One region of the Priestia sp. P1_B12_1 genome, then DNA from elsewhere that is predicted to be linked to it. Evidence: predicted binding sites of a transcription regulator. Region 1 holds the regulator's gene; each other region holds the start of a gene.

Region 1 (4,258 bases):
CACTCCCTCTAGTTTTACTAGAACGTCTTAGTGAAGACGCTTCTTTTTACTCTCTTTTAACTTCTTAGGCGTAACATCTTTACCTTCTTCGTCCACAACTTTAATCGTATGAAGGTGATTTGTCATAGATTGTCGGAAAACTTTTAAATATTCCTGACGTAGCTCTTGCTGTTCTTTCGCTTCAGATTCTGTCAGACCTTCAGCCTTTGCCTTTTTTGAAAGAGCATTAATACGAGCAAGTTTATCTTTTGATAGCATATAAAACCTATCTCCTTATAATCAATAATTAAAATTACCGAACCGCTTCGGCAACATGTAGTCATCTTACTAAATCTCTTTCGTTTTATCAAGAGATTGAGCACTCTCTTGGTACTCTTGATAGCGGCGATGTACCGTCGCTTTTGAAATATTATAGCCAAAACCCTTTAGCGTAACTGAAATTTCAGCAAAGGTTAAGCCGTTATGACGAAGGCGGACAATTTCTTCAATAGGCGCTTCTTTTTTTTCCCTTCCCGAGTTAACTCCTTGATTTTTTAAATTTTTCTGCGGACGATAACCGTTTTCTACGGCTCTTTTCATTCCTCTTCTAATTTTAGCATTATGTAATTTCCGCTGATGCTCTTCCACTAAGCTAATAATATCTAACACCATTGAATCAGATTCTGAAAGCTGAAGCTGACCTTGATGACTAATCGTATAGATGGTAGCATTTTCTTTATGAAAAGCATGAAGCAGCGCAATTCGGGCATTTCCTCTGCCTAATCGTGTTTCGTCTTGAATAAGCAGCACAGAGATCTTCTCTTCTTTCATTGTATGAAGAACATCCAAAATACCCTCTCTGTCTACGTCATATCCGCTTGCTTTTTCCATCACGACTTTTTTTACGTCTAGATGGTGAAGACCAGCAAGCTTTTTTAATTCTTCTTGCTGGCGCTGTAAAGATGTTTCTTGGGTTTTTTTATCCGTACTGACACGGCAATAAATAATGGCGTCCACTTTTATCACGACCTTTTCGGCTTCTAACAATATTCAGGAACGGCCGTTACACACTACTGTTCAATTGCCACTTGATTATGTAACTCTTGTTTTAAAACAGGAATATATAATTTATCTCCAGGAGATAAAGACTGGGCAGTGTCTGAGTTTAAATCATTGACGTCTTCAACCCATTTAACAAATTCATTGGTGGTCAAATGGTGGTGATTATGATACTTGTTGGACAAGTCCCAAAGCGTATCTCCTTTTGTAATAGTAACCGTTGAATATTTGTCTAAATCTACTTTATCCGCTCCTAAAACCAGCGTCAATACATATGTAAGTGCAGCGATTGCTGCAAAAAAAATAGCGTAATGTTTCATAGAATGTAAGAATTGTTGCATATTATGATCCCCCTATCAGAATATATGTTCTTATTTTATTGAGAACATTTGTTTCTGTCAATGGAATTCTTCGAACTTATGTTTGTATATTGACACATCACGTGGTATAATTCACCTAAAGAATAGCTAAAATCGAGGTGAAAAATATGAAGCTATCAAAACGTCAACAAGACATACTAGATTTTATTAAGCACGAAGTAAAATTAAAAGGTTATCCGCCTTCTGTTCGCGAGATTGGGGAAGCGGTAGGATTAGCCTCTAGCTCCACTGTACACGGGCATTTAGCTCGTTTAGAAAGCAAAGGGTTAATTCGCAGAGATCCAACAAAACCAAGAGCAATCGAAGTTCTTCAACTAGATGAAGTAAACATCCCTAAAAGCAATGTCATTAATGTTCCTGTTATCGGTAAAGTAACAGCGGGTCTTCCTATAACAGCCGTTGAAAATGTGGAAGAATATTTCCCTCTTCCAGATAAATTCGTTTCTCCAGATGATCATGTATTTATGCTTGAAATTATGGGAGAAAGTATGATTGAAGCAGGTATTCTAGATGGCGATATGGTAATCGTACGTCAGCAGCAAACAGCTAATAATGGAGATATTGTGGTCGCTATGACCGAGGACAACGAAGCAACGGTAAAACGTTTCTTTAAAGAAGAAAATTTCGTTCGTTTACAGCCTGAAAATTCAACGATGGCGCCTATTATTCTTCGCCACGTAACGATTTTAGGAAAAGTAACTGGTGTATATCGCACGATTCACTAATCAGACACTGTATGTAAAACCAACTAATCATGATGTTAGTTGGTTTTTTTACGTTTGTTTTCTAAAAAAATTGGCATATTATAAATGATACGTTGAATCACCGCAGGCAGGTAGAACGGTTTTTGTAAAGCTTGTTTCACCTTTTACTTTCTATCTGCATTTCCTCGACTCTTACAAGGAAATACAACCGACCATAAGAAGGATGTAGTTTATGACCAATACACCAAGGAAAACAGAACCATTTCAAACCATCGTACCTACCAAAGCAATGAACATGTTTCTTTTTCCTTTTTCCTTTGACCGAAAAAATAAAGAGCAGCTTGTTCATGCACTAAAAGAAAATTTGTTCGAATTTTTTTCCATTCAAAAAAAACATTTAGAAAAAGAATACTACGGAGAACAGTATTACGTATCTCATGATAGCCTGGATCAATATTTTCTTCCTTACATTGAATGCATTCTATTCCCTGACTCGTGCGAAAAAGAAGGGTTGCTTCGATTTTCCAAAAAAATAGACCATACTATTACGTTACACACTTCCTCCACCACCGTGTCTAGCAACGTGCTGTCTGTGGATGTTTTTTTATGTCCTTTTGAAATTGGCGTCATGACCATTCGCACTGAGATGAGCCATAATCATTACACCTATGATGATATTTTAGAATTCATGAATCATTTTCGTGTACTAGAACCGAAGCTTGCTGAAGAGCATGGATCCACCATTACCTATGAACATCATCGCTATAGCAAAGTGCAAGATTATATTTTTTCACAGCTTGCGCCATTTTTGAACGAACACATCAAGAAAGAAGCCACGCGTGAACAGCACGTTGGGAGCCTTCCTTATTTTATCGATGAACGGATGTTTGTGTTAAGTTATGTAACGGTAAATCAAGAGCAAGAAATTAATTCCACAACTTTATTTCGTACTGGGCAGCTAAATAGCTATACGCCTGACGGGAAAGCGTTTATTTCTGCACACAATCATGAGTATATTAAAACGTATAATACTAAACACGTGTATGAAAGGTGGGCTCCTGAAACCTATTACGTCATAACAGACCATGTGTTTTCGTGTATTTCTAAATCGACAGACTCTAAAACGGATCAGCTTTTGATGAATCATCTATTTGGCCAGCATTACTATAATTTATTTTTACATTTTTTCTATAAAATCGTGTTGCTAAAATTATCTTATGAATATTCGCAGCTCACGTTTCATAAAAATTCAGAGGGCATTGAACGACTAATCCGCTCTATTACCGTGTTTTCAGGTAAATATTTATTTTTAGAAATTAGCTCTCGCACAGAAGGTCAAGAGTTTTCTGAGCTCTTTAAAAAAATCTTTCATATCAATTCTCTTTATCAAGAAGTCAAAGAAACCCTTGGTACTTTGTACCAAAATCAAGAGAAAATCGCAGCCAAACGTCACAATTACTTATTATTAATTTTAACGATTTATACGGTTCTTTCCGGTATTTACGGAATGAATTTAGTTATTAGCAAACTAAAGGGAAACATCAATTGGGATAGCATGAAGCAGTTTTCTATCTTTGAATATATCGCTTTAATAGTAGCTCTGTCAGGAATTCTGATCAGCATTAGTCTCGGAGTGAGTTCCCTATGGAATTTATTAAAAGATCGGTTTAAAACATAAAAGCTGTTCGCATACGTATGGATGCAAACAGCTTTTTCTATTACAAAATCGTTTTCCTACTCGGCTTACCCTTTTATCAAACGTTATGCCGCTGTCGTAATTTCAGAACAATCTAACATTATACTCTATAAGAAAAATATATACAAAATAATAAAATATGGTATCATAGGGTAGGAATTTTGTACCTTATCTTTGAAATAATTTGCAGGAGGTAATATGCTTAAATCATTTTTATCCAAAAGCCTGATCTTTTTATGTGTCATTATTCTTACATGGTCTCTATGGGGCAGTTATAATGCGATGACAAATTCATTGGAATTAAAGGGCTTGGCTTTAAGTAATTCATTTATTATTGAAGGAATCTTTATCACTTTCCTTGTCATTTTTCTAATAGCTATTGCAAGTAGATACATGAACAAAACTGTTTTTTTTATTTCACTGATCGTTTTGACCTTAGG
Region 2 (4,258 bases), on a different contig from region 1:
TTCCATCGCCATGTTTTATCACCCTTCCGCTTTTAATTCTAGAATCAAGTCACGAAGCTCAGCTGCGCGTTCAAAGTTAAGCGCTTTGGCTGCTTCTTTCATTTCTTGTTCCATTTCTTCTACGAGCTTTGCTTTTTCTTTTTTGTTGAGCTTATCAAATGCCGGTGCTTCTTCATACGTTTCTGTATCTTCTGCTACTACTGTTGCACGAATTGAGCCTCGAACTTCTTTTTGAATCGTTGTCGGTGTAATACCATGCTCTTCATTGTAAGCTTCTTGAATACTTCTACGACGCTTGGTCTCATTGATAGCAATATCCATGGAGTTTGTGATGCGATCTGCATACATAATGACATGTCCATTAGCATTTCGCGCAGCACGTCCGATGGTTTGAATAAGCGATCGTTCTGAACGCAAGAATCCTTCTTTATCCGCATCTAATATGGTTACTAACGAAACTTCCGGAATATCTAAACCTTCACGAAGTAAGTTAATTCCTACGAGCACATCATATTTTCCAAGCCGCAGCTCTCGGATAATTTCAATACGCTCGAGCGTCTTCACCTCAGAGTGAAGATATTGAACTTTAATGCCAATTTCTTTTAAGTAGTTCGTTAAATCCTCAGACATTTTCTTTGTTAACGTCGTAACGAGCACTCGTTCATTTCGCTTAATCCGGTCGTGAATTTCTCCAATTAAATCATCAATCTGTCCTTCAATTGGTCGAACTTCGATATTTGGATCCAATAATCCCGTTGGACGGATAATTTGTTCAATTACATCAGGTGCCTTCTCAAGTTCGTAAGGACCTGGTGTTGCAGAAACATGAACAATTTGGTTAATATGCTGTTCAAATTCATCAAATTTAAGCGGGCGGTTATCTAATGCGGACGGCAAGCGGAAACCATGGTCTACTAACACTTGTTTACGCGCTTGGTCTCCATTGTACATTCCTCTAACTTGAGGAATCGTAACGTGTGATTCATCCACAACAAGAAGGAAATCTTCCGGGAAGAAGTCCAGCAGTGTATAAGGTGTAGAACCAGCGGGACGAAGCGTTAAATGACGAGAGTAGTTCTCGATTCCCGAACAAAAGCCCATTTCTCTCATCATTTCTAGGTCGTAGCGCGTGCGCTGCTCCAAGCGCTGCGCTTCTAAAAGCTTTCCTGCTTCTTTTAGCTTCTCTAGCTGTTCTTCTAGTTCTTTTTCAATATTTTGAATGGCAACACGCATTTTTTCTTCTCTCGTGACAAAGTGAGATGCCGGGAAGATAGCTACATGTTCACGATCTCCAATAATTTCTCCTGTTAGAGCGTCAACTTCTCGAATGCGGTCAATTTCATCGCCGAAAAACTCAACGCGAATACAGTGTTCATCTCGAGATACAGGAAAAATCTCCACAACATCACCGCGAACGCGAAACGTTCCGCGCTTAAAGTCAATATCATTTCTTTCGTACTGTACATCCACTAGCGTACGAAGCAGCTGATTACGCTCTTTTTCCATTCCTACTCGAAGAGATACGACCATTTCTTTGTATTCTTCCGGAGAACCTAAACCATAAATACAGGACACGCTGGCAATAATAATGACATCTTTTCGTTCAAAGAGAGAAGAAGTTGCCGAGTGACGAAGTTTATCAATTTCATCATTAATGCTTGCATCTTTTTCAATAAATGTATCTGTTTGAGGTACATAGGCTTCAGGCTGATAGTAATCGTAGTAACTGACAAAGTATTCAACTGCATTATTAGGAAAAAACTCTTTAAACTCACTGTACAATTGACCAGCAAGCGTTTTGTTATGAGCCATAATTAGTGTCGGCTTATTTATTTCCTTAATAACATTAGACATGGTGAAGGTTTTTCCCGTTCCTGTAGCACCTAGCAAAACTTGATGCTGCTTACCTTCTTTAATTCCTTTCACGATCTTTTCAATTGCCTTTGGCTGATCACCTTGCGGTTGATATGGGGATACTAATTCAAACTGATCTTTCAAATGAAGGCCTCCGTTTCCATTTTCTTGTTTTATCTATTTTTATTACGATATGTAAAAACCGAAAACACGAACTGATATTCGTATTTTATCACTTTATAATCATAAATGAAACTAATGAGTATTAATCTTATATAGTGTTTGTTTGTTTTTATTTTTTACCCTGTTACTTTATTACCCACTAAATTCTTATACTACCCTTTTCGAAGGGAATACAACTCTTTAGATGAAAGCAATAAAAGAAAGTAAGCTGCATAATTGTTTGAAAGAGATAGGCTTTTGCGCCAATTTCTAAATTATGATACAGTATAAAAAATATGTACTGAGAGGGGTTTAGTATGGCAAGCGTTGATCAAGTTCTTATAAATAACTCCTTTATAACAGTTGAAGAATCAACTTCTTTAGCTAAAGTGAAATCTGAACTTTCAAACTATGACTTCGTTATAGTCACAGCAAGTACCTTTTATGTAATACAAAAAGATGAACGATACCTGTTAACAGGTCATGACGAGGCATCGTCCATAAAAAAAGTAATAGCGGATACAAATTGGCCTTCATCTTCTACTTCTACGTTAGCCAATTTACAAGCCAACACAAACTGGAACAGACCAGTCCTCATTCAAGCAGAAAACCAAGAAACCACAATAGGACTTGTAACACCTTCACAGTGGATTACACATTTGCATAGCCAAAATGAGATATTAGCTTCCTATTTTGATACATTGGCAGAAACCATTAATGATGCAGTGACAGCCGTCGATAATGAAGGAAATGTAATCTTGTGGAATACTGCTGCGGAACATACGTATAAGATTCAGAGAGATGATATTATGGGTAGAAAAATCGGAGAGCATTTCAAAGATGAATCCATCATTCTACATACGATTCTAAATGAAGGGCGCCCTGTACGCGGAACGTATCATCGTCCTAATGAACAAACTCACGTGCTCATCAATGCATCTCCTATTATAAGAAACAATCGAGTCATAGGTGGAGTCGCAACTGAACATGACATTACCAATATTGTAAGATTAAATGAAGAAATTGATGTGTCTCTTCTCATCCCAAAAGATAATCCATTTTCTTCTTTCGCGGGTATCAGTCCTGAAATTAAGCAAGCCGTTGACATTGCCAAAAAAGTGGCATCTACAGATATGCCTATTTTATTAACGGGAGAACCTGGTTCTGGGAAAGAAATGCTGGCTCAGGCTATCCACTACGGTGGATCCAAACATAAAGAACCTTTTTTATCTTTAAATTGCGCCACTATTCCATCGGGACTCCTGGAAATTGAGCTCTTTGGTCATCAAAAAGATGTCTTTTCAGAAGATCCAACTACCATTGCGGGAAAACTGGAGCAGGCTCACAACGGGACGTTATTTATTGAAGAAATTGATAAAATGCCTCTTGAAATTCAAGTTAAGTTTCTCCGTTACTTGGAAGAACGATCCTTTTATCACGTTGGAGGCACGGAAGAAATTCAAGTTCAAACCCGAATTGTAGCCTCTACCACGACGCCTTTGGAAGAGTTGCTAAAAGCCGGTGAATTCCATGAAAATCTTTACTATTTACTGACCGTCATCAACATTATTATTCCGCCGCTTCGAGACCATAAAGAAGACATCGAAGCATTAACACAGCAATTTGTACAGGAATTCAGCAAGAAGTATAAAAAGAAGGCTCCTTTCATTAGCTCTGAAGTTCTCGAAGCCTTTATGCAATACGATTGGCCAGGCAATATTCGCGAGCTGAGAAATACGATTGAACGAATGATTTTTCTAAGTGATCAGTCGTTGATTACCCTTACGCACCTTCCTGACAATCTGAAGGATGCAAGTTCTTTCACAGAAGTTCAAAAAGAAGAAGATTCTCTTCAAGAAGCTAGGCTAATAGAAGAGACTCTTCAAAAAACCTATGGAAACAAAAGTGCAGCAGCAGATCTGCTTGGCATTTCACGCGGCACCCTTTACAACAAAATCAAAGAATACGGACTAAACTAATCAAAAAATTCGACACGAAGCTAAAGATGCTTCGTGTCGAATTTTTTGATTTCCTATAGACTGAACTTATTTCTGTTTTCTCGCTGTCATCTTCCCTTGTGTAAATAATAGAAGATAATCATACCCTCCGGCTTTCGAGTCCGTTCCGGACATATTAAAACCGCCAAAAGGATGAACGCCAACTAATGCTCCTGTACATTTTTTGTTAATATATAAGTTACCGCAGTGCATGGTAGCTAACGCCCTTTGAATTCTCTCTTCGC
Region 3 (4,258 bases), on a different contig from region 1:
GTACCAGATATTAAAAGTAGGTGTTATAATTAAGTATCAACTGATTTGAGGTGGAGAAATGATACAGTCAAAAGCTAGAATTACGGGAATGGGGATATATACACCAAAGCAAAAATTAACGAACGACCATTTAAAAGAAATGGTTGATACAAGTGACGAATGGATTGTACAGCGTACGGGAATGAAAGAACGACGAATTGCAGGGGAAGGCGAATACACGTCCACGCTTGCCATTCAAGCCGTTGAAAATTTGCTTAACCGATATGATGTAAAAATAGAAGATGTAGATGCAATTATTGTTTCGACAACAACGCCGGATCACTTTTTTCCTAGCGTAGCATGTCAGGTTCAAGATTACTTTCATATTGATCAAGCTGCTGCATTTGATCTAAGTGCCGCATGCGCCGGTTTTACATATGGACTTCATGTGGCGAACGGCTTAGTGACGTCGGGATTGCATAAAAAGATTTTAGTTATTGGTGCTGAAGTCATGTCGAGAATTACAGATTATACGGACCGGGCCACATGCGTGCTGTTTGGTGACGGAGCGGGGGCTATGCTTGTAGAGTACGATGAGCATAATCCAAGTTTCTTAGGATGTCACTACGGAACGGACGGAAGCGGAGGGGGAAATTTATATCGTTCTAACTTATCTAATACTCTTTCAGGAAAAGAAATTAACTCGAGCGGGAATTTAGTTCAAAACGGGCGTGAAGTATACCGCTTTGCTGTACGAACGATTCCAAAAGGAGTAGAAGCATTATTAAAGAATACTCCCATTTCTCTTTCTGATGTAAACTGGTTTATTCCGCACAGTGCAAACCTTCGAATGATTGAAGCAATTTGTGCTAAAACAGGTGTTTCAATGGATAAAACGTTAACGAGTGTGCAATACTGCGGAAATACGTCTTCAGCTTCTATTCCGCTTGCTTTAAACGAAGGAATAATGACAGGAAAAGTACAGGATAATGACCTCCTTATTCTCTATGGGTTTGGAGGAGGATTAACGCACTGCGGTCTGTTAATTAAATGGACGTGTAAAGAAAAAAGCTAAAAGGCATCGCCTTTTAGCTTTTTAGATTTTCACTACAGAGCTTTTTATTGTCGTTCCAAGAGAGTTTATTCTTTTTATAACGGCAGGTTTACTGTATTTTCAGCGCAAACATATATAATAGAAAAAAACCGCTTTTTTACAGCGGGTTTTCAGCCGGCTTTTGGAATAGTAAAACCTACTCCAAAGACGTCGCGCACATCGTGTACGACCACAAAAGCTTGTTCGTCGACTTTATGAATAATACGCTTTAATTCTAGCAGTTCTTGTTTGTTCACAACTACGTACAATACGTCTTTTGCTTCTTTTGTATAGCTTCCATGAGCGGAAAAGACAGTGACGCCGCGCTGCATCTTTTTATTGACTTGTTCGGCTACTTCAGCTGAACGGTGTGAAATAATAGTGATTGCTTTGCGAGGGTTGAGTCCTTCAATGATATAATCAAGCACTTTCGTTCCGATGTAAAGAGAAATAATCGTATACATCGTCTTTTCTCCACCGATGACAAAATAAGCGCTTGCTACCACTAATAAATCAATTGCCAGCATCGTTTTGCTAATATTCCAGTCTAGATATTGATTAGCTAAGCGGGCAATAACTGCAGAGCCTCCGGAAGTTCCGCCGCCTCTAAACACAAGTCCGAGTCCTACCCCAGCTAAAATACCAGCAAAAATAGCCCCCAGTAGCGTATCGTCAAGAGGATTTCCCAGTCCTTCAGTTATATGTAGGAATAGAGACGTGAAAATAATACATATAATTGTGTAAACAATCACACGTTTATGAAGCAATTTGTATCCGATTAGTACCAGCAAACCGTTTAATATAAAGTTTGTGATACCCGGAGACCAGCCTAATACATAATAGGTAATCATTGTTACACCGGTTACGCCGCCTTCTGCTAATTCATTTGGAATAGCAAAGTAATTAATGGCCAGTGCAAAAATGAGGCTCCCTAGAATAATGAGGATAATTTCTTTTATTTTATTAATCATGAACGTTACCTCCAATCATCAAAAACTCCGAAAACACAGTCATGACAATGTATTATACCAACTCTAGAGACCGAATTAAAGATGGGATATTATTATTTTTTTTAAAATCAGTTTCTGCTATTAACATAAAATCTTTTGACAGTTTTTATGGAGTATGAAAAAATGAATTGTTTGCTTTTATTTTGATTAAAAAGTTTTGCAATGAGAATGTTCGTTCGGTAAAATAGAAGCAAGAGTCAAGGGGGAGAATGAACGTGTATCAAGATGAATTAAAACAGTATGCGAAGTTAGTAATGCCCGAGCATTTAGAGAAAATGAAGAAAATGTACAGTCCCGAGGCGCATAAGCAGTCCTTAGGGTTGAAAAAAGAAAAGATTGAGCATATTGAAAATGTCATTATGAACAGTTACTCGGAGCATCATCCAGTAACGCTTCACGTCTATGAAGCAGGACATATTCAAAGGTATGAACGAGTGACGATTGATAAAGTCTCGCTGCAGTCGAATATGCTGATGGTTACAGGCCCTTGTTATACATATTCGATTCGAGCGGATGCAGTAATTGAAGCAGATGTATGGAAAGATGAAAGCTACTCTAGCTAAGAGTAGCTTTTTTGTTCGTTTTGTATCTTTTTTTTAACGCATGCATACAATACATAAAAGCATATTCTGCGAGTAGTAACTTCTAGCTACTAGGAAATTTTAATTAAAGAAGGGATCATTGTATGCAAAATGAAAAAACTCAAGTAAGAGAAATCGAATTAACGCAGTTCATTAAGAAAAGACTCGTGCGTTTTATCTCAAGTTTAGCTATTTCTTCTGCCCTTGCTTCCATATTATATATGCTTCTATTTTTATTTAAATGATGGGTCACTTTGAGTTGTCCAAAAAGGTGGACAACTTTTTTGGTGTGTAGGCTTTTACGAAATCAGGACAAGCTATGGCTGATTCAGTCAGAAAAATTCAATCGGTCAAGAAATAGTCAAAAACAGTCATAGCTAATTGAGTAGAAGAAAACCTTTACATATAATGAGAAAAGTAGACAAATTCTTGAATTACCAGCATATTTCCTTTTGTATTAACTATTATTAAACCAAATGCAAATTTAACTATTCGTTCAAAAAACTTTATTTTGTAATTAAAAAAATGAATGTTTTTGATTTTTTATGATTGATTTTGAATGTAAACCGTGATAAAGTAAGTACATGAAATAAATGAAAACGCTTTTTTGAAAAAGGAGCTAGAACATGTTAACGCCGGAGAGACATCAACTAATCTTAAAACTTTTAAAAGAGAAAGAACTTGTAAAAGTACAAGAGTTTATCGAAGTTACAGGCGCTTCGGAATCCACCATTAGAAGAGACTTAAGTCAACTAGAAGAAGAGCAAATGCTCAAACGTGTTCACGGTGGCGCTTCGCTTATTCGCAGTAAACGAATCGAACTGAGCGTTATCGAAAAATCTGCTAAAAATGTTCAAGATAAACGAAACATTGCAGAGTATGCGGCTTCCATTATAAATGAAGGTGACTGTATTTTTTTAGATGCAGGAACTACAACGTATGAAATGATTCCTTTTTTAAAGCAAAAAGATGTAGTAGTCGTGACAAATGGTTTAATGCATTTAAATCCGATGCTAGAACAAGGTATCACCCTCTATTTAATTGGGGGATCTGTTAAACATAAAACGGGCGCTTTAATTGGCAATGGAGCTCTTTTAAGTCTTGAGCAATATCGTTTTGATAAGTGCTTTATGGGAGCGAATGGGATTCATCATCAATATGGATATACAACTCCTGACCCAGAAGAAGCATTGATCAAGCAAACGGCAATGAAGCTGTCTAGAGAATCGTATATTTTATCAGATTCCACTAAGTTTTTTGAAACAAGCTTTGCGAAAATAGCCGATTTACATGAAGCAAAAATTATAACAAATGACGTACCTAGCGATGTACTTATACAGTATGCAAACAAAACAGACATAAAGGTTGTGAAATCATGATTTATACATGTACGTTGAACCCATCCGTTGATTACGTAGTACATGTTTCAGCATTCGAAGAAGGCGGGCTTAACCGTACAACGAATGAAGCCAAGTTTCCAGGAGGAAAAGGCATTAACGTCTCTCGCGTTTTAAAGCGATTAGGTGTTGATAACAAAGCCCTCGGTTTTGTAGCCGGCTTTACAGGAACCTATATCGAAGACTACTTAAAAGCGG

What was found. The regulator LexA, encoded in region 1, represses DNA repair genes until DNA is damaged. The targets are predictions, from matches to a motif close to CGAACATATGTTCG.
Region 2: the regulator LexA is predicted to act here: its motif matches at 2,066-2,079, upstream of uvrB (excinuclease ABC subunit UvrB).
Region 3: the regulator LexA is predicted to act here: its motif matches at 2,248-2,261, upstream of AC1D0Y_RS13120 (YolD-like family protein).

Annotation. Positions count from the first base shown of each region.
Region 1 covers NZ_JBFTZR010000001.1:290,237-294,494, forward strand. The annotation lists gene AC1D0Y_RS01575 (DUF896 domain-containing protein) at 28-258, opposite strand; gene AC1D0Y_RS01580 (YneB family resolvase-like protein) at 328-996, opposite strand; gene yneA (cell division suppressor protein YneA) at 1,050-1,379, opposite strand; gene lexA (transcriptional repressor LexA) at 1,526-2,143, shown strand; gene AC1D0Y_RS01595 (magnesium transporter CorA family protein) at 2,355-3,800, shown strand; gene AC1D0Y_RS01600 (glycosyltransferase family 39 protein) at 4,017-4,258, shown strand, end outside.
Region 2 covers NZ_JBFTZR010000005.1:222,010-226,267, reverse strand. The annotation lists gene uvrA (excinuclease ABC subunit UvrA) at 1-12, opposite strand, end outside; gene uvrB (excinuclease ABC subunit UvrB) at 19-1,998, opposite strand; gene AC1D0Y_RS18220 (sigma-54 interaction domain-containing protein) at 2,334-3,995, shown strand; gene pruA (L-glutamate gamma-semialdehyde dehydrogenase) at 4,062-4,258, opposite strand, start outside.
Region 3 covers NZ_JBFTZR010000003.1:412,171-416,428, reverse strand. The annotation lists gene AC1D0Y_RS13130 (beta-ketoacyl-ACP synthase 3) at 59-1,054, shown strand; gene AC1D0Y_RS13125 (YitT family protein) at 1,204-2,043, opposite strand; gene AC1D0Y_RS13120 (YolD-like family protein) at 2,292-2,645, shown strand; gene AC1D0Y_RS13115 (hypothetical protein) at 2,768-2,908, shown strand; gene AC1D0Y_RS13110 (DeoR/GlpR family DNA-binding transcription regulator) at 3,290-4,042, shown strand; gene pfkB (1-phosphofructokinase) at 4,039-4,258, shown strand, end outside.